DNA from 2 places in the Sphingopyxis sp. SCN 67-31 genome. Region 2 is predicted to be linked to the other one. Evidence: predicted binding sites of a transcription regulator. Region 2 holds the regulator's gene; the other holds the start of a gene.
What was found. Region 2 encodes LexA, which represses DNA repair genes until DNA is damaged. Its sites were predicted from a motif close to GTTCCNCNCTTGTTCT; they were not measured.
Positions count from the first base shown of each region.

Region 1: the regulator LexA is predicted to act here: its motif matches at 3,811-3,826, upstream of ABS88_RS15950 (ImuA family protein).

Region 1 covers NZ_MEFH01000075.1:20,102-32,020, reverse strand. Annotated here, with positions in the region: gene ABS88_RS15960 (error-prone DNA polymerase) at 1-1,585, opposite strand, end outside; gene ABS88_RS15955 (Y-family DNA polymerase) at 1,582-3,120, opposite strand; gene ABS88_RS15950 (ImuA family protein) at 3,023-3,805, opposite strand; gene ABS88_RS15945 (efflux transporter outer membrane subunit) at 4,102-5,505, opposite strand; gene ABS88_RS15940 (multidrug efflux RND transporter permease subunit) at 5,502-8,690, opposite strand; gene ABS88_RS15935 (efflux RND transporter periplasmic adaptor subunit) at 8,697-9,824, opposite strand; gene ABS88_RS15930 (LysR family transcriptional regulator) at 10,004-10,888, opposite strand; gene ABS88_RS15925 (CoA-acylating methylmalonate-semialdehyde dehydrogenase) at 10,988-11,919, shown strand, end outside.
Region 2 covers NZ_MEFH01000054.1:64,820-76,738, forward strand. Annotated here, with positions in the region: gene trpE (anthranilate synthase component I) at 1-1,068, shown strand, start outside; gene ABS88_RS08485 (alpha/beta fold hydrolase) at 1,126-2,190, shown strand; gene ABS88_RS08490 (anthranilate synthase component II) at 2,253-2,843, shown strand; gene trpD (anthranilate phosphoribosyltransferase) at 2,840-3,838, shown strand; gene trpC (indole-3-glycerol phosphate synthase TrpC) at 3,870-4,655, shown strand; gene lexA (transcriptional repressor LexA) at 4,755-5,429, shown strand; gene ABS88_RS08510 (ComEC/Rec2 family competence protein) at 5,383-7,491, opposite strand; gene gltX (glutamate--tRNA ligase) at 7,611-9,080, shown strand; gene ABS88_RS08520 (citrate synthase) at 9,120-10,403, shown strand; gene ABS88_RS08525 (sensor histidine kinase) at 10,485-11,852, opposite strand; gene ABS88_RS08530 (hypothetical protein) at 11,849-11,919, opposite strand, start outside.

The DNA of each region.
Region 1 (11,919 bases), on a different contig from region 2:
TGCGATCCTCCATCGCGGCATTGTGGATCGGCACCGTCTCGTCGAGCCGATCCTCGGTCAGCACATAGCCTCCGACATGCTGCGACAAGTGGCGTGGAAAGGTCAGCAGTTCGCTGATGAAGCGGTGTAGTCGTTCGATCTCGCCATTTGTCGGATCGAGCCCGGCCTCGGCCAATCGCTGCACCGGCACCTCGTCACCCCAGCTTCCCCAACTCGTATCGGCAAGCCGCGCAGTGACGTCTTCGCTGAGGCCGAGTGCCTTTCCCACCTCGCGAATCGCGCTGCGCGGGCGATAATGGATGACCGTCGCGACGATACCGGCGCGACGTCGCGTATAGCGGCGATAGACATATTGCATCACCTCCTCGCGTCGCTCATGCTCGAAATCGACGTCGATGTCGGGCGGCTCGCCGCGCTTTTCGGACAGGAAGCGGGAGAAGAGCAGGTTGTTCGCGATCGGGTCGATCGACGTGATTTCGAGCAGGTAGCAGACGAGCGAATTGGCGGCCGATCCGCGCCCCTGACAAAGGATGGGCGGATTCCGCGTCCGTGCATGATTCACGATGTCGTGGACGGTCAGAAAGTAGCAGGCGTAATTGCGTTTGCGGATGAGGCTGAGTTCTTCGTCCAGCACTTCCTGCCAACGCGTCGGCAATCCATCAGGATGATGACTTGCCGCGGCTTCCATCACCATATGTTCGAGCCAGCTTTGCGGGGTCCAGCCGTCGGGGACCGGCTCATGCGGATATGCATAAGCGAGATCGGTGAGCGAGAAGGCGATGCGATCGAGGATGATGTTGCTCTCGCCGATGGCTTCGGGACAGTCGCGGAACAGGCGGCGCATCTCGCGCGGCGATTTCAGATGGCGTTCGCCATTGGCGTGAAGCAGGCGGCCGGCATCGTGGACGGTCGTGCCCTCGCGGATGCAGGTGACGATATCGTGGAGGGGGCGCTCCGCGCGCGTAGCGTAAAGAGCGTCGTTGGTGGCCAGCATGGGGATGCCGATCCGCTCGGCCAAGGCTCTGAGACGGGCGAGCTGACGCCGGTCGCTGCCGCCGCGAGGCATGGTCGCACCAAGCCACAGGGAGCCGGGGGCCGCTTTGGCGAGGCGATGCAACAGACATTCATCCTTCCCGGTCGCCAACGCGATCAGGACCATGTCTTCGCAATGAATCAGCAGATTCCGGAACTTCATCACGCAGTCGCCTTTTTCGGTGCGGCGATTGCCTATGGTGAGCATGCGGGTCAGGCGGCCCCAGCCGTGGCGCGTGGTGGGGTAGGCGACGATGTCGGGTGTGCCGTCGTCGAAGACCAGCCGGGCGCCGACCACCAGCTTGAAAGGGGCAAGTACGACCCCATCCGCCTCGGCTTTCGCGCGCAGGTCCCGCAATCCGATCAGCGCCCGCACGACGCCCGCGACGCTGTTGCGGTCGGCGATGCCGATGCCGTTCAAACCAAGCGCCATCGCCTCCGCTACCATATCTGCGGGATGCGAGGCGCCGCGCAGGAAGCTGTAATTGGTCGCGGCGACCAGTTCGGCGAAACCCGGTTCGGGCGGCGGTTCGGGGGTGGAGGTCTCGCTCATGCGAACAGCCCGTGGATATACCAGCGCGGCCCGTCCTTTTCGTCGTAAAGGCCGTGGCGGAACAGCCAGTAGCGGCGGCCCTGTACATCCTCGACGCGGTAATAGTCGCGCGTCAGCCCCCTGTTGTCGCGGCGGCGCCACCATTCGGCGGCGATGCGCTCGGGCCCCTCGTACAGACGCACCGCGTGCAGCGCGCGGCGCCAGCGAAAGCGCTGCGGCGGCCCGTCGGGCACCTCGGCGATCACCTCGATCGGCTGCGGCGGATCGAAGAGATAGAAGGGGCGCTGCGGCGGCTCGCCGTCGGGCGCCGCGGGCCAGGGCTGCGGCGGCGCGGCGTCGGTCGCGGGCAGTTCGAGCTGCGCCTGCTCGGGAATATGGGTGTCGGCGGGGCGAAGGCGGCGCACGCGGCCGCGCCCGAGCCGGACCGCGAGGCGGTCGGTCAGGTCGTCGATCGCCGCGCGCCGCACCGCCCCGCCTTCGAGCCGCAGCTGGCTCGCGCCGAGCGCCTCGAGCCGCGGCACCGCCAGCCGGATCATGTCGAAGCCGAAGCCGGGATCGATCGGGTCGCGCAGACCGTCGATGCGCTCGGCGAACAGCCGCATCACCAGCGCCGGATCGCGGGTCGGCCGGCCGGTCTCGACCACGATCGTCCGGGCGAGGCCGTCGCTGCGGAAGAAGGTGGCGTGGAACGCACGGCCGCCCTTGCCGCGCGCGCGCATCTCCGCGATCGCCTCGGCGGTCAGTTCGGCGAGCACCGTCGTCGCATGCGCCGTGCTTGCGACCGGTTCGGCGAAACGGCGCGCGGCGGCGACGGGCGGCGGCGTCCGGCGCGGCGCGAGCGGGCTCGGCGCATCGCCGAGGATACGGCGCAGCTTCCCGGCCGCCTCGGCGCCGAAGCGCGCGGCGATCGACGCCATCGGCCGGCTCGCGAGATCGCCGATCGTCCGCAGCCCGGCGCGCAGCAGCGCGCGCGTCGCCTCGCCTTCGAGGTCGAGCGCCGCGACGGGCAGGCGCCGGACCGCCGCCGCTTCGTCGGGCGCGGGCGGGGCCGGGTGGCGCGTCAGCGCGCGGGCGGCATCGGCGGTGGGGCCGAGCGCGGCGCGCACCGTCATCCCGAGCCGGTCGAGCCGCGACTCGACATCGGCGACCAGCGCCGCTTCGCCGCCGAACAGGTGCGCGCATCCCGCGATGTCGAGGATCAGCCCGTCGGGAGGATCGAGCGCGACGAGCGGCGTGTAGCGCCCGCATCCCTCGGCGATCCGGTCGAGCCAGAGCAGGTCGCCCGCCGGATCGTGTGCGGCCACGGCGAGGTCGGGCACGCGCGCCCGCGCGTCGGCGAGCGGCAGGCCGGGGACCAGTCCCAGCGCCTCGGCATCGGCGCCGACGCTCGCGAGGCACAGCGCCCCGCGCCGCTTTTCGGCGAAGACGAGCGGGGCGTCAGGCGGCCGCGGCGCGGTGCGCGACAGACGCTCGGCGGGAAGATAGGGGAAGAAGAGCGCCAGATAGCGCCGCGTCCCCAAAGGCTCGTTCGTCACGGTTCCACTCCAGCCGCCAGCGCGCGCCCGCAGGGCCGGCGCGCCAGCGCAGCAATTCCAGGTCGAAGGCGGGCGCCCCCGGTGCCTGCGCCTCCAGTTCGCGCGACGGCGCGGCGGCCAGGCGCCAGCGCGTCTCGGCGATGCTCGGCACCGGCTCGGCGGCGAAGCGCAGCAGCAGCAGCACCGTTCCCGCGTCGCGCGCGCCGAGCGCGAGCCGCCGCCCCGCGGTCAGGTCGAGCGCCGCCAGTGCGCCGCGGCTTTCGACGACGACCGCCGCCGATCCGGGGCAGCGCACGGCATCGTTGGCGGCGGCGAGCAGCGCGGTCGCATCGCGCGCCTCGACGAGCAGCAGCCGGTTCGGATCGCCCCCCAGTTCGGCGAGGCCCGGCGCATAGAGATGCCCCTGACGCCGCGCGCCGTCCGCCGTGCGCAGCCACAGGACCGGCGCTTCGCCGGGCCCGCGCAGGGCGAGCAGCGCGGCGAAGGCGGCGGCACTGGCCGCATCGAGCGCGTCGGCGGCGAAGATTTCATGCGCTCGCCCCATCGCCAGCCCGCCGCCGAGCGCGGCATCGAATCCCGCATGCCCGCTCGTCAGCCACGCGCCGTCGCCGGGCGGCGCGCCGGCGGCGGCGATCCGGGCGATGCGGCGGCGCAGCCCGGCGAGAGGGGAGGACGAATCGCGCATGACATGTTCTCTATATGTTCTATTAGCGCGTGAGTCCCGCCGCTTGTCAAGACGGCGGGTGTGGGGGCGTTTTGAATAGGCTGCAAAGGCTCGGTCCCCCTCCCGCTTGCGGGAGGGGCGACGAGGCTTGCGAACTTGTTCGCTAGCCGCAGCGGGGTGGGCGAATGCAACGCCGCTGGCCCACCCCCGATCCCTCCCGCAAGCGGGAGGGGAGATCGGATGGACGCACGAAATTCATAATGATCCGCTTACCAAGGCCGCACGGGCTTGCTTCGCGTCTTCGTGCGAAAGGGATTTCAGCGCGCCGCCGCGTCGCTCCCGGCGCCGCTGTCGCCGCCCAGCGCGCGGAACAGCGCGATGCGCGTCTGCGCGAGCAGCAGGCGCGTCGCGGTTTCGCTGCGCCGCGCGTTGTAGAGGCTGCGCTGCGCGTCGAGGCTGGAGAGGAAGCTGTCGACGCCGCCGCGATAGCGCGCCTCGGTCAGCGCCGCGGTGTCGGCCGTCGCTTCGCTGTTCGCCGCCGCGGCGCGAACGCGCTCGGCGATGGTGCCCTGCACCGCGAGCGCGTCGGCGACATCGCGGAACGCGGTCTGGATCGCGCCTTCATAGCTGGAAAGCGCCGCGTCACGCTGCGCTTCGCTCACCGCGACGCCGGCGCGGCGGCCGCCGAAATCGAAGATCGACGCGCTCGCATCGGCGCCCGCCGACCAGTTGAAGGCGCCGCCGTCGAACAGGCCCGACAGCGCGTCGCTCGCGAAACCGACGAGGCCCGTCAGCGAGATCGCCGGAAACAGCCGCGCGCGTGCCGCGCCGATGTCGGCATTGGCGGCGCGCAGCCGATATTCGGCCTCGATCACATCGGGACGGCGCAGCAGGATTTCGGAGCGGACCCCGGCGGGGGGCGCGGCGATTCCGGCGCTGGCCTCGACAAGGGTCGCGGGCAGCAGCGCGCGGTCGACGTCGCCGCCGACGAGCAGCCGGATCGCATTCTCGTCCTGCGCCAGCGCCGTCTTCTGCTGGGCGATCGAATCCTCGGCGGTCGCCAATATCTGTTCGGCCTGGCGCAGGTCGGTGCGCGGCGCGATGCCGCCGTCGAGCCGGGCCCTGGTCAGCCGCACCGCCTCGCGCGCGTTGGCAGCGGTGTCCTCGGCGATGGCCAGCAGGTCGCGGTCGGCGCCATAGGCGGCCCAGGCGCCCGCGAGGTCGGCGATCAGCGCGAGGCGCACCGTGCGCGATGCCGCCTCGGTCGCCAGCGCGCGGTTGCGGTCGGCTTCGGTCGCATTGGCGAGACGGCCGAACAGGTCGAGCTCGAAACCGGTGATCCCGCCCTGCACGGCGAAATCGCCGCTGCCCCCGCCGGCGCCGCGATCGGCATAGCCGGCCCCGGCGCTTGCGCCGATCGCGGGAAATTGCGCCGCGCGCGTCACGCGCACCTGCGCCCGCGCCGCGGCGACATTGGCATAGGCGGTGCGCAGGTCGCGATTGGCCACCAGCGCCTGCTCGACGAGCGTCTGCAGCCGCGGGTCGGTGAAGATTTGCGTATAGGACAGGATCGGCAGCGCCGCCTCGCTCTGGGCCAGATAGGCGTCGCCCACCGGCCAGCTTTGCGGCACCGGCGGCGTCGGCAGCACCTTCTGCGGCGCGAGCGAACAGCCCGCGAGCAGCAGCGGCAGCGCGGCGAGAGCGAGCGGCGCGCGCCTCATGCCGCTGCCCCCCGCCCGGCGCCGCGTTTGCCGAAACGGGCGCGGAGCGCCGCGAACCCGTCGCGCACCCCACGCCGCACGAGGACGAAGAACAGCGGGATGAAGAAGATGGCGAGGAAAGCGGCGGTCATCATGCCGCCGATCACCGCGGTGCCGATCGCGACGCGGCTGTTCGCGCCCGCGCCGGTCGCGAGCGCCAGCGGCAGCACGCCGAAGATGAAGGCGAAGCTCGTCATCAGGATCGGGCGCAGACGGATGCGCGCCGCCTCGACCGCTGCCTCGATCACGCGCTTGCCCTTCTTTTCCTCCTGCTCGGCGAACTCGATCATTAGGATCGCGTTCTTCGCCGCGAGCCCCATCGTCGTCAGCAGGCCGATCTGCAGATAGACGTCGTTCTGCAGCCCGCGCAGCGACACGGCGAACACCGAACCGACGAGCCCGAGCGGGATAACCAGCAGCACCGCGAGCGGGATCGACCAGCTTTCGTAGAGCGCCGCGAGACAGAGGAAGACGACGAGCAGCGACAGCGCGTAGAGCAGCGGCGCCTGACCCGACGACAGCCGCTCCTGATAGGAGGCGCCCGCCCAGGCGACGCTGGTGCCGGGAATCTCGGCCGCCATCCGCTCCATCTCGTTCATCGCTTCGCCCGAACTGGTGCCGGGGGCCGGCTGGCCCGAGATTTCGAAGGCGGAGACGCCCTGGAAGCGCGAGGTGCTGCTCGGCGTCGTCGACCAGCCGATGTCGGCAAAGGCGGAGAAGGGTGCCATCTGCCCGTTCGACGAGCGGACATACCATTGGCCGATATCCTCGGGCCGCGCGCGATAGGGGGCGTCGCCCTGAACATAGACGCGCTTGACGCGCCCCTTGTCGATGAAGTCGTTGACGTAGCGCCCGCCCCACGCGGTCGCGAGCGTGCTGTTGACGTCGCTGTTCGACAGGCCATAGGCGGTCAGCCGCTGCGTATCGATGTCGATCTTCAGCGTCGCGACGTCGGGAAGGTCGCTGAGGCGCACCGATTGCAGCTTCGCATTGGCGTTCGCCATCGTGAGCAGCCGGTCGCGCGCCGCGGCGAATTGTTCGTGGGTCATCCCGCCGCGATTCTGCAACTCCATCGTGAAGCCCGACGTGTCGCCGAGCCCGCGCACTGCACCGGGGACGAGCGCGAACACCTGCGCATCGCGCAGGCCCGACAGCGCCTTGCGCGCACGCTGGGCGATCGCGTCGGCGCTGTTCTCCTTGCCCGGCCGGTCGTCCCAATGGACGAGGTTGACGAAGCCCTGACCGGTATTCTGCCCCGACGCACCGCCCCCCCCGCCGCCGGCGATCAGGAAGGCCGACTGCACATTCGCCTTCTCCTCCGTCAGCAGATAGCGCTCGATCTGGTCGCGCACCTCCAGCGTCCGCGCCTGGGTCGCGCCCGCGGGCAGACGGAACTGGATCGAGACGCGGCCCTGATCCTCGTTGGGCAGGAAGCCGCCCGGCAGCCGCATGAACATCGCCGCGAGCAGGACGAGGAGCAGCGCATAGATGGCGAGGAACAGCCACTTGCGGTCGACCACGGTGGTGACGTTGCCGACATAGCGGTCGACCGTGCGGTCGAAGCGCGTGTTGAAGCCGTCGCGGGCGCGGATCATCGCGGCATGCAGGCGCGGGAAGCGATGCGGCCGCTCGCCGCCGTGCGTGCGGGGCTTGAGCAACGTCGAGGTCAGCGCCGGGCTCAGGATCAGCGCGACGAGCACCGACAGCGCCATGGCCGAGACGATGGTGACCGAGAATTGGCGATAGATGACGCCGGTCGAGCCGCCGAAGAAGGCCATCGGCAGGAACACCGCCGACAGCACGAGCGCGATCGCGATCAGTGCGACCTGCAATTCCTTCATCGACTGGATCGTCGCCTCGCGCGCCGACATGCCGGGATTCTCTTCCATCAATCGCTCGACATTCTCGACGACGACGATCGCGTCGTCGACGAGCAGCCCGATCGCGAGGGTCAGCCCGAACAGCGTCAGCGTGTTGATACTGAAACCCAATATGTAGAAAACGGCGAAGGTGCCGAGCAACACGACGGGCACCGCGATCGCCGGGATCAGCACCGCGCGCCAGCTTTGCAGGAAGACGAACATGACGAGGACGACGAGCAGGATCGCCTCGAACAGCGACTTCTGCACTTCCTTGACCGACAGCTTGATGAAGGCGGTCGAATCGTTGGTGTAGCCGTAGGTGAGGCCGTCGGGGAAGTCGGCAGCCAGTTCCTCCATCCGCGTCTTGACGCGGTCGGCGGTTTCGAGCGCGTCGGCCCCCGGCGACAGCGAGATCGACATGCCCGCGCCGGGATGGCCGTTGATCCGGCTGATCGTCGTATAGCTTTCGGCGCCGATCTCGACCCGCGCGACGTCCTTGATCCGCACCGTCGATCCGTCGGGGAGTGTCTTGAGGATGATCGCCTCGAACTCTTCGGGGGTCTGCAATCGCGACTGGGCGGTGACGGTCGCGTTGAGCATCTGGCCCTGTGGCGCGGGCAGGCCGCCGACGTCGCCTGCCGCGATCTCGCTGTTCTGGGCGCTGATCGCGTTGATCACGTCGCTTGGCATCAGCGACACCGCGGCGAGCCGCTGCGGGTTCAGCCAGATGCGCATCGCGTGCGGGGCGCCATAGACATTGACGTCGCCGACGCCCTCGACGCGCGACAGCGGGTCCTGGATGTTCGACGCCATATAGTCGGACACGTCCTGGTTCGACCGCGTGTTGGTCTCGTCATAGACGCCGACGAGCAGCAGCGAGTCCGAATTGGACTTGGTGACGCGCACCCCCTGCTGCTGCACCTGCTGCGGCAGGCGGGAAACGGCGGTCTGAATCTTGTTCTGGACCTGGACCTGCGCGATGTCGGGGTCGGTGCCCTTGGCGAAGATGGCGGTGATGCTCGCCTGCCCGCGCGAACTCGACTGCGAGCTGAAATAGAGCAGGCCGTCGATCCCGGTCAGCTGCTGTTCGAGGACCTGCGTGACGCTGTTCTCGATCGTTTCGGCCGACGCGCCCGGATAGGAAGCGCGGATATTGACCTGCGTCGGCGCGATGTCGGGATATTGTTCGAGCGGTAGCGCGCGCAGCGCGCCGAGTCCGCCGAGCATGACGATGATCGCCAGCACCCAGGCAAAGATCGGCCGGTCGATGAAGAGGCGCGACATCGGCTGCTATTTTCCTTCGTTCGCATCCTTGCCCGCGGATGCCCCCACGCGTTCCGGGCTGCTGGCGGGAACCGGTTTCACCTGCGCGCCCTGCCGAAGGTTGCCGACCCCCTGCGTGATCACCCTGTCGCCCGGCTTCAGCCCGTCGGTGACGACCCAGTCGGCGCCGACGGTGCGTTCGGCGACGACCTTGCGCCGCGCCGCCTTGTCGTCCTTGCCGACGAGATAGACGAAGGCCGATCCGTCGAAGTCGCGCTGCACCGCGGTCTGCGGCACCAGCATCGCCTTCGGATCGACCGCCTGCTCGAACAGCGCGGTCACGAACATGCCGGGCAGCAGCAGCCCCTGCGGATTGGGGAAGCGCGCGCGCAGCGTCACCGTGCCCGTCGCCTCGTTGACGGTGACTTCGGAGAATTGCACCGTCCCCACGATTGGATAGAGGCTGCCGTCCTCAAGCCGCAGGCGCACGGCGGTGCTGCCCGGCTGCACTCCGCCGGCGGCGAGCGAGCGGCGCAGCGCGGTCAGTTCGGCCGCCGACTGCTGGATATCGACATAGAGCGGGTCGGTGCGCTGGATGACGGCGAGCGGTTCGGCCTGGTTCGCGCTGACGAGCGCGCCGGGCGTCGCCAGCGACCGGCCGATGCGGCCGCTGATCGGCGCCGCGATCGCGGTGTAGCGCAGGTTGATCCGCGCCGTGTCGAGCGCGGCGGCGGTCTGCGCCACCGCGGCGCGGGCGACGCGCGCGGCGGCGAGCGCGTCGCTGTAATCCTGCTCGGCGATCGCCTGCATCTTGGCGAGCGGTTCAAAGCGCTTCGCCTTTTCCTCCGCCGCCTGCGCATTGGCCCGCGCGCTCGCCAGATTGGCCTCGGCCTGCGCGACCGCGGCGCGATAGAGGCTCGCGTCGATCTGGAACAGCGGCTGGCCCGCGCGCACCGTCGCGCCCTCGGTGAACAGGCGCTGGCGGATCAGGCCGTTCACCTGCGGTCGCACCTCGCTCGTTTCGAAGGCGACGGTGCGCCCGCCGAGCTCGGTCGTGATCGGCACCGCCGCGGTGGTCACGACCACATAGCCGACTTGCGCAGCCTGCCCGCGCTGGCCGGAATCGTCATCCTTGTTCGCGCAGCCGGTCAGCAACAGAATCGCTGCGACCAGGGTCCCGCTCAGGGACGGCAGCCTCTTGTGGGGCATAGTCGATAAATCTCGTGTCGATCCGCGGGGAGGGAGCGGGAATTCGGGCCTATTCAACCGATTGAACCGAAGGAAGCAAGGGAAATAGCCGCTGTGCGACAATTTGCGACATTTTTATCGTCCGGTCAGGGAACGAGCAACTTCCGATGCGCCTGCACCGCGCCGTCGAGCCAGTCGATAAAGGCGCGAATCCGCGGTTGCGGCGCGATGTCGCGGTGGAGCGCGAGCCAAAAACTGCGGCCGATCGTCTGGTCGGGCCGCACCCGCACCAGCGCAGCATCCTCGGCCGCCAGGAAGCAGGGAAGCACCCCGACGCCCGCGCCGCTCGCGATCATCCGCCGCTGGGCGAGAATCGACGACGACCGCACGGTCGCGCGCAGCCCCGGCTCGATCTCGTCCAGATAGTCGAGTTCGGGGGCATAGAGGATGTCAGGGACATAGCCGACCACGGGCAGGCCAGCGCGCGCCAGCGGCGATTCCTCGACCGCCGCCTGCCAGTCGGGCCGATCCGCGGGCGCATAGAGGCCGAGGCTGTAGTCGGCGAGTTTGCGCGTGATCAGCGGGCCTCTTCTGGGCCGAGCGAGCAGGATCGCCATGTCGGCCTCGCGCCGCGAGGGGTTGAGGAACCCCGACGAGGCGACGAGGTCGATCTCCAGTTCGGGGTGCGCGGCGGCGAAGCCGGCGAGGCGCGGGGCGATGAAGCTGCTGCCGAAGCCCTCCGACACGCTCAGGCGAAGCTGGCCCGACAGCGCCGCGCCGCCTTCGCCCGCCGAATCGACGCGTGCGGCCGCCGCCGCCATCGCCTCGGCATGCGGGACGAGCGCGCGGCCCGCGGCGGTCAGCGCGAATCCCGTCGGCGCGCGCTCGAACAGCGTCTGCTGCAGCGCGCGTTCGAGCGCGCTGACCCGCCGGCTCACCGTCGTCGCGTCGACCTGCAGCGCCTGTCCGGCACGCGCCAGCGTGCCGTGCCGCGCGACCATCAGGAAATATTGCAGCCCATCCCAGTCCATATTCCTGCAGATATGCAGGATTAAACTGCAAGTCTATCCCTTGCAATCGGCCCGCCGTTGGTCTGTGGCGAAAGGCAAGGACAGACGGGAGACTTGACCATGCGACAGATCGACCATCATATCGTCGGCGGTGCCGGCGGCGGCTCGCGCCACAGCGACATCTTCGACCCCAACAACGGCGGCGTGCAGGCCGCGGTCGCGCTCGGCGACGCCGCGCTGCTCGACCGCGTCGTCGCCGCCGCAAAGGCGGCGCAACCCGCTTGGGCGGCGGTCAATCCGCAGCGCCGCGCGCGCGTGATGTTCGATTACAAGCGGATCGTCGAATCCCATCTCGACGAACTGGCCGAACTGCTGGCGAGCGAGCATGGCAAGGTGGTCGCCGACGCGCGCGGCGACGTGCAGCGCGGGCTCGACGTTATCGAATTCTGCTGCGGCATCCCGCATGTGCTGAAGGGCGAATATACGCAGGGCGCGGGCCCCGGCATCGACGTCTATTCGATGCGTCAGCCGATCGGCATCGGCGCGGGCATCACGCCGTTCAACTTCCCGGCGATGATCCCGATGTGGATGTTCGGCCCGGCGATCGCGACCGGCAACGCCTTTATCCTCAAGCCCAGCGAGCGCGATCCGAGCGTGCCGGTGCGCCTCGGCGAACTGATGCTCGAGGCCGGACTGCCCGAGGGCATCCTCCAGGTCGTCCACGGCGACAAGGAGATGGTCGACGCGATCCTCGATCATCCCGACATCGGCGCGGTCAGCTTCGTCGGCTCGTCGGACATCGCCCATTATGTCTACAATCGCGGCGTGTCGAACGGCAAGCGCGTGCAGGCGATGGGCGGGGCGAAGAACCACGGCATCGTCATGCCCGACGCCGACCTCGACCAGGTAGTGAACGACCTGACCGGCGCGGCCTTCGGCTCGGCGGGCGAGCGCTGCATGGCGCTGCCGGTCGTCGTGCCGGTCGGCGAGGACACCGCGAACCGGCTGCGCGCCAAGCTGATCCCCGCGATCGAGGCGCTGCGCGTCGGCGT
Region 2 (11,919 bases):
CCCGACATGATCTTCGTGCGCCCGACGACGATTCTCGTCTTCGACCGGCTCGCCGACGAACTGTTTCTGATCGCGCCGATCTGGCCCGATGCGGACGGCGCGATCGACCGGATGATCGACGACGCGCAGGAGCGGATCGAGACGATCGCCGCGCGCCTCGCCAGTGCCAGCGCGCACGGCGCGCGCGCCGAAACCCGCATCGACCCGGCCGCGATCGTCGCCACCCCCGCAACCGCGCCCGACGATTATGCGCGCATGGTGCGCGCCGCAAAGACGTATATCGGCGCCGGCGACATCTTTCAGGTCGTGCTGTCGCAAAGCTTTTCGGCGCCGTTCGACCTGCCGCCCTTCGACCTCTATCGCGCGCTGCGGCGGGTGAACCCCTCCCCCTTCCTCTATTTCCTCGACCTGCCGGGTTTCGCGCTGATCGGTTCGTCGCCCGAGATTCTCGTCCGTGTGCGCGATGGCGAGATCACGATCCGGCCGATCGCCGGCACCCGCCCGCGCGGCCGCACCAGCGCCGAGGATGCCGAGAATCGCGAATCGCTGCTCGCCGATCCCAAGGAGCGCGCCGAGCATCTGATGCTGCTCGACCTCGGCCGCAACGACGTCGGCCGCGCCGCGACCGGGGGCAGCGTGACCGTCACCGACAGCTATACGGTCGAATATTACAGCCACGTCATGCACATCGTGTCGAACGTCATCGGCCGCCTGGCGCCCGGCAAGGACGCGATCGACGCGCTGTTCGCAGGCTTTCCGGCGGGCACGGTCAGCGGCGCGCCGAAGGTCCGCGCCTGCCAGATCATCGCCGAACTCGAAACCCAGGCGCGCGGGCCCTATGCGGGCGGCGTCGGCTATTTCGCGCCCGACGGCAATATGGACAGCTGCATCGTGCTGCGCACCGCGATCGTCAAGGACGGCGTCATGCATGCGCAGGCCGGCGCGGGCATCGTCGCCGACAGCGACCCCGCCTACGAACAGCGCGAGTGCGAGGCCAAGGCGGGCGCGCTGTTCGCCGCGGCGCGCGAGGCGGTGCGGATCGCGGGAACGCCGGGTTACGGGCAATGATCGCCGCTTCTCGAAGAGGGCTTAAATCCGGCGCGCAAACGCGCTAGCGTCGCCGCCATGCTGAAATATCTCGCTCCGCTCGCCCTGCTGCTCGGCGGCATCGCCCCGACCCACGCCCAGACGGTCGAAGGTGCCGTCGAAGGCGATGCGATCCTCAAGGATTTCACCTTCGGCACGGGCGAAAAGCTGCCCGAGCTAAGGCTTCACTATACGACGCTCGGCAAGCCGCAGCGCGACGAACAGGGCCATGTCACCAACGCCGTGATGATCCTCCACGGCACCGGCGGGACCGGGAAGCAGTTCTTTCAGCCCCAGTTCGCCGACGAGCTTTTCGGCCCCGGCCAGCCGCTCGATACGAGCAGATATTATATCATCCTGCCCGACAATATCGGCCATGGCGGCTCGTCGAAGCCCAGCGACGGCCTGCGGATGAAATTTCCCCGCTACGACTATGACGACATGGTCGCCGCGCAGCACCGCATGCTCACCGAAAAGCTCGGCGTGACGAAGCTGAAGCTGATCCTCGGCACCTCGATGGGCTGCATGCACGCCTTCGTCTGGGGCGAGATGCATCCGGGTTTCGCCGAAAGGCTGGCGCCCTTCGCGTGCCTGCCTGTCGAAATTGCCGGCGTGAACCGGATGTGGCGCGCGCTGTCGATCGACGCGATCAAGGCCGATCCGCTGTGGAAGGACGGCAACTACACCGATCCGCCGCTCGCGGGCCTGCGCACCGTGGCCTCGCTCATGCTGATCGCGGGCTCCAATCCCTATGCCTTGCAGGCTCAATATCCGACGCGCGCCGCGGCGGAGGCTTACAAGGATGAGGCGTTCGCGCGCACATTCGCTCGCGGCGATGCAAATGACACGATCTACCAGCTTGATTCGTCGCGCAATTACAATCCGTGGTCGAACCTCGAAAAGATCACGGTGCCTATGCTGTGGATCAACTCCGCCGACGATTTCATCAACCAGCCCGGCTACGGGATCACCGGAAAGGCGGCGGCACGCATGCCCGGCGCGACATTCGTCCTGATCCCGGCCAGCCCCGAAACGAAGGGTCACAGCACGCACAGCTGGGCGAAATTCTGGAAAGACGACCTCGTGAAGCTGATGGCGGAGTGATCGGCCGCCGGAAAGCTTCTATCCCTTCCCCTCGCCTCTCAAAAGCGATACGGCCCGCCGCCATGATCCTGGTCATCGACAATTACGACAGCTTCACCTTCAACCTCGTTCATTATCTGATCGAACTGGGGGCAGAGGTGCGCGTCGAACGCAACGATGCGCTCACCGCAGCCGAGGCGCTGGCGAGCGGCGCCGAGGCGATCCTCATTTCCCCCGGCCCCTGTACCCCGAACGAAGCCGGGATCAGCCTCGATCTCGTCGCCGCCTGCGCCGATGCGGCACGGCCGCTGCTCGGCGTATGCCTCGGTCATCAGGCGATCGGCCAGCATTTCGGCGGCACGGTGCAGCGCGGTCACCTGATGCACGGCAAGACCTCGCCGGTGTGCCACGACGGCACCGGGCTGTTCGCCGGCCTGCCCTCGCCGCTCACCGCGACGCGCTATCACAGCCTCGAAGTGGTCGACATTCCCGCCGCGCTCGCGATCAATGCGACGAGCGACGATGGCGCGGTGATGGGCTTTCGCCATGTCGAACTGCCGATCCACGGCGTGCAGTTCCACCCCGAGAGCATCGCCACCGAGCACGGCCACGCGATGCTCGCCAATTTCATGCGGCTGGCGGGGCTGCCGGTCGCCGAGCGGCAGGCGGCATGAGCCGCTTCGGCCCCTTTCCCGACCCCGCCCGCTTCCTCGAACCCGACGAGGCGGCGCATGCCTTCGCAACGATGCTCGACGGCGGCGGCCGCGACGAGGAGGTGGCCGGCTTCCTCTCCGCGCTTTCGGATCGCGGCGAGACGATGATCGAGATCGCCGCCGCGGCGCAGGCGATGCGCGAGCGGCTGATCCCGATCCAGGCGCCCGCGGGCGCGATCGACGTCTGCGGCACCGGCGGTGACGGCCACCACACGCTCAACGTCTCGACCGCGGTGTCGATCGTCGTCGCGGCGTGCGAGGTTCCCGTCGCAAAGCACGGGAATCGCGCCGCTTCCTCGAAATCCGGCGCGGCCGACACGCTCGAGGCGCTCGGGCTCGACATGGAGCGCGCCGGGCGGATGGCGGAGGCGCAGCTCGCCGACCTCGGCATCTGTTTCCTCTTTGCCGCCAACCATCATCCGGCGATGAAGCGCATCCAGCCGATCCGTCAGGCGCTGGCGCGCCGCACCATCTTCAACCTGATGGGGCCGCTCGCCAATCCGGCGCGCGTGACGCGCCAGCTCATCGGCATCGCGCGCCCCGCCTATGTTCCGGTCTATGCCGAAGCGCTGCACCGGCTCGGCACCGACCATTCGCGCGTCATTTCGGGCGACGAAGGGCTCGACGAGCTGTCGCTCGCGGGCGGTAACGAGGTGGCGGTGGTGACGCCCGACGGCGTGCAGATGCAGCGCAGCACCGCGGCCGACGCCGGTCTGCCCTCGCATCCGATCGCTGCGATCCGCGGCGGCGACGCCAGCTATAATGCCAGGGCCTTGCGCGACCTGCTGCGGGGCGAGCACGGCGCCTATCGCGACGCGGTGCTCTACAACGCCGCCGAGGCGCTTGTCGTCGCGGGCGCGGTCGACAGCCTCGTCGACGGGGTCGAGGAAGCCGCCGAGGCGATCGACAAGGGGCTTGCCAACGCGCTGCTCGATTGCTGGATCGCCTACCGATGAATGACGCCCAGCGCCCGGAAAAGCATTCCATATGAACAAATTGACCGAAATCCTCGCCACCAAGGCCGAAGAGGTCGCCGAGCGCCGCAAGAGCCGATCGGTGACGCAGCTTGATGCGATCGACGCGGGCGCGGTGCGTGGCTTCGCGGCGGCTCTCGAGGCGAAGATCGCGGCGGGCGGCTTCGGCCTGATCGCCGAAATCAAAAAAGCTTCGCCTTCCAAGGGCCTGATCCGCAAGGATTTCAATCCGGCGGACCATGCGCGCGCTTATGAAGCCGGCGGCGCGGCGTGCCTGTCGGTGCTCACCGACGCGCCGTGGTTCCAGGGGCATGAGGAATTTCTGATCGCCGCGCGCACCGCCTGCAACCTGCCGGTGCTGCGCAAGGATTTCATGATCGACCCGTGGCAGGTCGCCGAAGCGCGCTCGATCGGCGCCGACGCGATCCTGATCATCGTCGCCGCCCTCGACGACGGGCCGATGCGCGAGATCGAGGCGGCCGCCCTCGAACGCGGCATGGACGTGCTGGTCGAAGTGCACGACGAGGCCGAGCTCGACCGCGCACTCACCCACCTCCGATCGCGCCTGATCGGCGTCAACAACCGCGATCTTCGTACCTTCGAGACCGACCTTGCCGTCACCGAACGGCTTGCGAAGCGCGTTCCACCGGGCACGTTGCTCGTCGGCGAAAGCGGCATCGCCGCCCATGCCGACTGCCAGCGCCTCGCCAGGAGCGGCGTCCATGCCTTTCTGGTCGGCGAAAGCCTGATGCGGCAGGCGGACGTAACCGTAGCGACGCGGACGTTGCTGGAGGGCTGACGGCGTCCACGGCTCAAGCCGCTCCGTCATCGCTTGACAAGTTCCGCTCTGTTCCACTATCGTTCTCTATATGTCCATTGACAGCATGGAGACCGAGAGATGTTGACCGCGAAGCAGCACGAACTGCTCCACTTCATCCAGCAGCGCCTCGACGCGAGCGGAATTTCGCCTTCGTTCGAGGAGATGAAGGATGCGCTCGGGCTCAAGTCGAAATCGGGCATCCACCGGCTGATCAGCGCACTCGAGGAGCGGGGCTTCCTGCGCCGCCTGCCCAATCGCGCCCGCGCGCTGGAAGTGCTCAAGCTGCCCGAGGCGGCGAAGGCGCCGGCGCGCGACACCGTCGTGCCGCTGCGCAAGCCGGCGCCGGCGTTGAAGCCGATCGCCGCCAACGACATCATCGAGGTCCCGCTGCACGGCCGCATCGCCGCCGGCGTGCCGATTGAGGCGTTCGAGGATCACAACCAGCTTTCGGTTCCCGCCGCGCTGCTTGGCGCGGGCGAGCATTATGCGCTCGAAGTGTCGGGCGATTCGATGGTCGAAGCGGGGATTCTCGACGGCGACTATGCGCTGATCCAGAAGGCGAACACCGCGCGCGAAGGCGATATCGTCGTCGCGCTCGTCGACGGACAGGATGCGACGCTCAAATATTTCCGCCGCGAAGGGCCGATGATCCGGCTCGATCCCGCGAACAGCGCCTATGAACCGCAGCGCTACGAGGCCGAGCGCGTCATCGTGCAGGGCCGCCTGTCGGGATTGCTTCGTCGTTACCACTGACCTGTTGCGGTCGCCGCCACGGATGCGCGTCGCCGGCGCGCAGCGCGGTGGCGACATGCGGTCGCTCGCCCAGATAGAGCGCAAGACCGCCGCTCGCTTCCAGACTGTCGCGGTCGATCGTCAGCCAGCGCCCGATGCATTCGCGTGGCAGCCAGCGGTCGCTGATCACCACGTCGGCCGCGGCGCAGGCGGCGGCCATGGCGCGGCCATCGATGCGGTCGCGGCCACGCGCGGCGAGGATGATGCGCCGTGTCGCGCCCTGCCCCTGCCGCCAGCGGCAGAAATCGGCGTTGCATTCGACATGGTCGAGATCGGCGAGCGCGGTGAAGGGGACGTCGATCCCTGCCGCTTCGGCCATCGAATCGCGGATATAGTCCCCCGCCCGCGCGCGTAGCAGCGCATAGCCGCCGCCGGGAACGGCCGCGGCGATGTGGCGTCCGTCGCCGGAGATCAGCAGGTCGGGACGCGGCTGCGCGAGCAGGATGGCGGCCCCCGCCAGCAGCGGCGCCACCCCGGCGAGCCGCCAGCGCGTCTGCCACAGCAGCAGCCACAGGCCGCCGAACAGCGCAAGCGCGAAACCGCCCGGCGGAAAGCTGGGCAGCGTCGCGACGGCTCCCGGCGCCGAAGCGACCCGGTGGGCGAGCGCGATCAGCAACCGCAGCGCCTGTTCGGCGACCCACCAGAAGGGCGCGCCGAGCCCGACGCCGTCGAACAGCAGCGCCAGCGCCTCCATCGGCATGATGACGAAGGTCGTCAGCGGGATCGCGACGATATTGGCGAGCGCGCCGTAAAGCCCCGCCTTGTGGAAATGGAACAGCGCGATCGGCGCCAGCGCGACCTCGACGACCAGCCCCGTCAGTAGCAATCCCGCCGCGGCGCGCAGCAGACGAAGCGCCGTGCCTTCGTCGCGCCGCGCCAGGAACGTGCGCATCCAGCGGCTTTCGTGCAATGCGATGATCGCCGTCACCGCGGCGAAGCTGAGCTGGAAGCTGGGTCCGGCGAGTGCTTCGGGGCGCCACAGCAGCACGAGCAGCGCACCCGCCGCGACGAGGCGCAGCGTGATCGCCTCGCGCCCCATCAGGAAGGCGGCGAGCACGAGCAGCGCCGCGATCAACGAACGCAGCGTCGGCACTTCCGCTCCGGCAAGCCAGGTATAGCCCGCCCCGGCCAGCGCCGCCGCGGCGGCGGCCAGCGGCAACACATGCCCCGCCAGCGCGAGGCGCCGGCTCAGCCCGAGCAGCCGCATCGCGAGCAGCATCACGAAACCGATCACCGCGGTCACGTGCAGGCCGCTGATCGACAGCAGGTGCGCAAGCCCGCTGCGGCGCATCGCCTCGTCATCCGTCTCGGCGATCGCGCCACGGTCGCCGGTGACGAGCGCCGCGGCGACACCGCCGGGCGATCCCGGCACCGCGGTGTGGATATGTGCGCTGAGCCGCGCGCGCAGCGGCTGGCGTCGCTCGCCCGCTCCGGGCGCGCGCGCGACCTCTCCCAGCACCGTCCCGACCGCACCGATGCCGTCGAACCAGGCGCGCTGGGCGAAGTCGTAGCCGCCGGGCAGGTTGGCCGCCGGCGGCGGCATCAGCCGCGCGCGCAGGCCGATCGACTCGCCGGGCGCGATCCCCGCCGCGCGCTCGCCGCTCAGCGTCAGCCGGACCCGCGGCGGCAGGTCGGCGCGCCCGTGCGGCCGCACGATCATCCGCACCGTGCCGCGCGCCGGCAGCGGTTCGACGCTTTCGACCACCGCCGAAAATTCGGTCGTAGCCGGATAGGCGAGCACCGGCGCCGCGACCCACGCGGCGCGCGCCCAGATCAGCAGCAGCCCCGCAGCCATCGTGGCGCAGGCGATCGCAAGGCTGCGCCCGGTCCGCCGCTGCCAGCCGATCAGCAAGCCGCCGCAGACGCCCCCGCCGAGAAGGAACAGCGTTCCGATCCACTGCGCGCGCGCCGGCGCCGCGAACCACAAGCCGATCCCCGCCGACAGCGCGACCGGCAGCCACAGTCCCAACCGCTCGCGCTCGCGGTCGAGCCGGTCCTCCAGCCACGCGAAGGCGCGCCGCAACGCGGCGGCCGCGCTTTCCCCAATGGGCGTTTGAAGCCTCCTTGTCGCCATGCTAGGGGCTGCCCCGACATCGTCCCCGGTCCCCGCCCGGGGCCGCAAGGTGAGTGAAAGAGGCCAGAGTGGCAACCGAAAACAAGACCGATCCCGCCGAAGCGACCGGCACCGACGTGGTGACGCGCTTCGCGCCCTCCCCGACCGGCTTCCTCCATATCGGCGGCGCGCGCACCGCGCTGTTCAACTGGCTGTTCGCGCGGCACCATGGCGGCAAGTTCCTGCTCCGCATCGAAGACACCGACCGCGCGCGGTCGACCGAGGCCGCGATCGACGCGATCCTCGACGGGATGCGCTGGCTCGACCTCGACTGGGACGGCGACGCCGTCTTCCAGTTCGCGCGCGCCGGCCGCCATGCAGAGGTCGCGCAGGAACTGCTCGCGAAGGGCGCGGCCTATCGCTGCTATCTGACGCAGGACGAGCTGGCCGCGATGCGCGCCGAGGCGCAGGAGAAGCGCGTCCCCTTCCGCGTCCGCAGCCCATGGCGCGACCGCGACGACGGCGATCCCGCCGCGCCGCACGTCATCCGCCTGCGCGCGCCGCAGGACGGCGCGGCGACGATCCGCGACCGCGTCCAGGGCGAGGTCACCGTCCAGAATGCCGAACTCGACGATTTCATCCTGCTGCGCAGCGACGGCACGCCGACCTATATGCTGAGCGTCGTCGTCGACGATAACGACATGGGCGTCACCCACGTCATCCGCGGCGACGACCATCTCAACAACGCCTTCCGCCAGCGGGCGCTGATCCACGCGATGGCCGAATCTCACGAGAATTGGCGCGAGCCGGTCTATGCGCATGTGCCGCTGATCCACGGCGCCGACGGCGCCAAGCTGTCGAAACGGCACGGCGCGCTGGGCGTCGATGCCTATCGCGACGAACTCGGCTACCTGCCCGAAGCGGTGAACAATTATCTGCTCCGTCTCGGCTGGGGACACGGCGATGCGGAGATCATCAGCCGCGAACAGGCGATCGAGTGGTTCAATCTCGCGCATGTCGGCCGCTCGCCGTCGCGCTTCGATTTCAAGAAGCTCGAGAATCTGAACGGCCATTATATCCGCGAGGCCGACGACGCGCGGCTCGCCGGCCTTGTCGCGCCGCGCGTCGAGCGGCGCATCGGGCGACCGCTGGACGATGCCGAGCACGCGGTGCTGGTGCGGGCGATGGATGCGCTCAAGCCGCGCGCCAAAACGCTGGACGAGATCGCCGAAGGCGCGCTCTTCCTGTTCGAGACGCTGCCGCTGCAAGTGGACGAGAAGGCCGCGGGGCTGCTAAGAGATGCGCCCGAAGGCCTGCTCGCCGATGCCACCGAAAGGCTGCGCGCCCTGACCGGCTGGAACGCCGAAGATATCGAGGCGGCGGTCCGCGAGACGAGCGAGTCGGCCGGAGTCGGGCTCGGCAAGCTGGCCCAGCCGCTGCGTGCCGCGCTGACCGGACGGTCGGTATCGCCGGGAATTTTCGACGTCCTGCTGCTGCTGGGACGCGATGCGAGCCTGGCACGACTTGACGCAGCGCACAATTTTCCGGCAGGGGCGTAGCCGCAACGGCTCCCGCCCTTACAGATCAGGGGAAGAACAATGACCGACATCGCAAAAATCACCCTGGGCGACAAGACCGTCGAAGATCCGGTGCTGAAGGGCACGGTGGGTCCCGATGTCGTCGACATCCGCAAATTCTATGCCCAGACCGGCGCCTTCACCTACGATCCGGGCTTCACTTCGACCGCGAGCTGCGAATCGAAGATCACCTATATCGACGGCGACGAGGGCGTGCTGCTCCACCGCGGCTATGCGATCGGCGAGCTCGCCGAGCATTCGAGCTTCATGGAGGTCGCCTACCTGCTGCTCAACGGCGAGCTGCCGACCGCCGGCGAACTGGAAAAGTTCGACAACACCATCACCCGCCACACGATGCTGCACGAACAGCTCGCGACCTTCTATCGCGGTTTCCGGCGCGACGCCCACCCGATGGCGATCATGTGCGGCGTCGTCGGCGCGCTGTCGGCCTTCTATCACGATTCGACCGAGATCCACGATCCGCACCAGCGCATGGTCGCCAGCCACCGGCTGATCGCGAAGATGCCGACGATCGCGGCGATGGCCTATAAATATGCGGTCGGCCAGCCCTTCGTCTATCCGCGCAACGACCTCGGCTACACCCACAATTTCCTGCGCATGACCTTCGGCGTCCCGGCCGAGGATTATGAGGTCGATCCGGCGGTGGTGCGCGCGCTCGACCGCATCTTCATCCTCCACGCCGACCACGAACAGAATGCCTCGACCTCGACCGTGCGCCTCGCCGGCTCGTCGGGCGCAAATCCCTTTGCCTGCATCGCGGCGGGCATCGCCTGCCTATGGGGCCCGGCGCATGGCGGCGCCAACGAGGCCGCGCTCAACATGCTGCGCGAGATCGGCCGCCCCGAGCGTATCCCCGAATATATTGCGCGTGCGAAGGACAAGGACGATCCGTTCCGCCTGATGGGCTTCGGCCACCGCGTCTACAAGAACTACGACCCGCGCGCGACCGTGATGCAAAAGACGGTGCGCGAGGTGTTCGCGGCACTGAACGTCAGCGATCCGGTGTTCGACGTCGCGTTGCAGCTCGAGGAAATGGCGCTTAGCGACGATTATTTCGTCGAGAAGAAGCTGTTCCCCAACGTCGATTTCTATTCGGGCGTGATCCTGTCGGCGATCGGTTTCCCGACGACGATGTTCACCGTGCTGTTCGCGCTCGCCCGCACCGTCGGCTGGGTCGCGCAGTGGAACGAGATGATCTCCGACCCCGCGCAGAAGATCGGCCGCCCGCGCCAGCTCTACACCGGCGCGACGCAGCGTCCCTATGTGTCGGTGGAGCAGCGCTGAGCCCATTCGGCGCTCAAGCTACCGCTGGGTTCCGCGTCCCCGCGAAGGCGGGGGCGCAAGCCATCGGCCCCCGCTCTGGTCCTAATCCCGCGCCGGCAGGCTCAGCGTGAAGCGCGCACCCTGCCCCGGCGCGCTGTCGATGGTCAGGTCGCCGCCCATCGCGCGCGCGAGACGGCGCGCGATGTAGAGGCCGAGCCCCGATCCGCCGCTGTCGGTGCGGCCGAGCCGCTCGAACTTCTCAAACACCATATCCTGTTGATCCGTCGCAATCCCCTGCCCCTGATCGGCAACGGTCACGGTCGCGCGGTCGCCCTCGCGATCGACGCGAATCCATATCTGCGAATTTTCAGGCGAATAGCGGATGGCGTTGCCGAGCAGGTTGAGGAGCACCTGCAGCACGCGGCGGAACTCGCCCCACGCGGGCGCCTTGTCGTCGAGGCGCGGCGCGTCGATGCGAATCCTCTTCTCTTCCGCCTTCATGCCGAGCAGCCCGACCGCACGGCGCGCGAGATCGCCGAGGTCGATCTCGTCGCGCGCCGCGCGAAAGCCCGGCCGCTCGATATTCTGGAGGTCGGCAAGGTCGTCGACGAGTCCGAGCAGGTGGCGCCCCGCATGCGCGATATCGCCGGCATAGCGGGCATAATCGGCGCGGATCGGACCGTCGAACTGCCCCGAAATGGTCTCGGCCGTCGCGATGATCCGGCTCAGCGGCCCGCGCAGCGCGCCGTCGATGCGGCGGCCGAACTGCGGGTCGGACAGCGGCAGCGATCCGAAGGCAGGATCGACGCGCGCCGGCGCGGCTGCATCCGCCGCCGCCCCTTTATCAGGCGTCGCGATACCGCGAAAGCCGGTGAAACGCCCGGTCGCATCGAACAGCGCTTCGCCCGACAAGTGCATCGCCAGCGGACCGTCCTCCCCCTCGACGCGCACCCGCTGGTCGGCGAACGGCGCCTGCCGTGCCAGCGCGCGCAGCACCGGAAAGCGACCATCGCCGTCGGGCTGCAACTCGAACAGTTCGGACAGCGAATGACCGGCCCAGCCGCCGGGGATCGCCGGGGCTTCGACACCTGCACGCAGGGCGACCATGCGCAGATGCTGATCGCACTCCCACGCCCACCCTTGCGGCTCGACCGCATCGGCGATCGCCGGCCCCTGCGGTTCGGCGGTCGGACGCGCTCGCCAGTCGCTGATTTCGAGGCTCGCACCGTCGGCATCGGGCAGGATGCGGACGAGCGCAAAAATGTCGCTGTGATCGTCGGCGGCGTGGAGCGGGCGGCTGACGTCGCGCTGCAGCCGTTGCGCGAGCGCGACCAGCCGCGCCAGATGCGGCAGCGCCAGCGGCCGGTTCAGTCCGCCGCCCGCGCGCTGCTGAAGGCGCAGCAGCGGCGCGTCGCCGCCGACCAGCGCGCCCGACCGGTCGACCCGGCCCCGGACGATCCGCTCGCTCATCCTTCCCCCTCCGGCGCCCCGGCAAGCGCCCGGGCGGGCACGCGCGCCAGCGATGCCTCGATCGGGG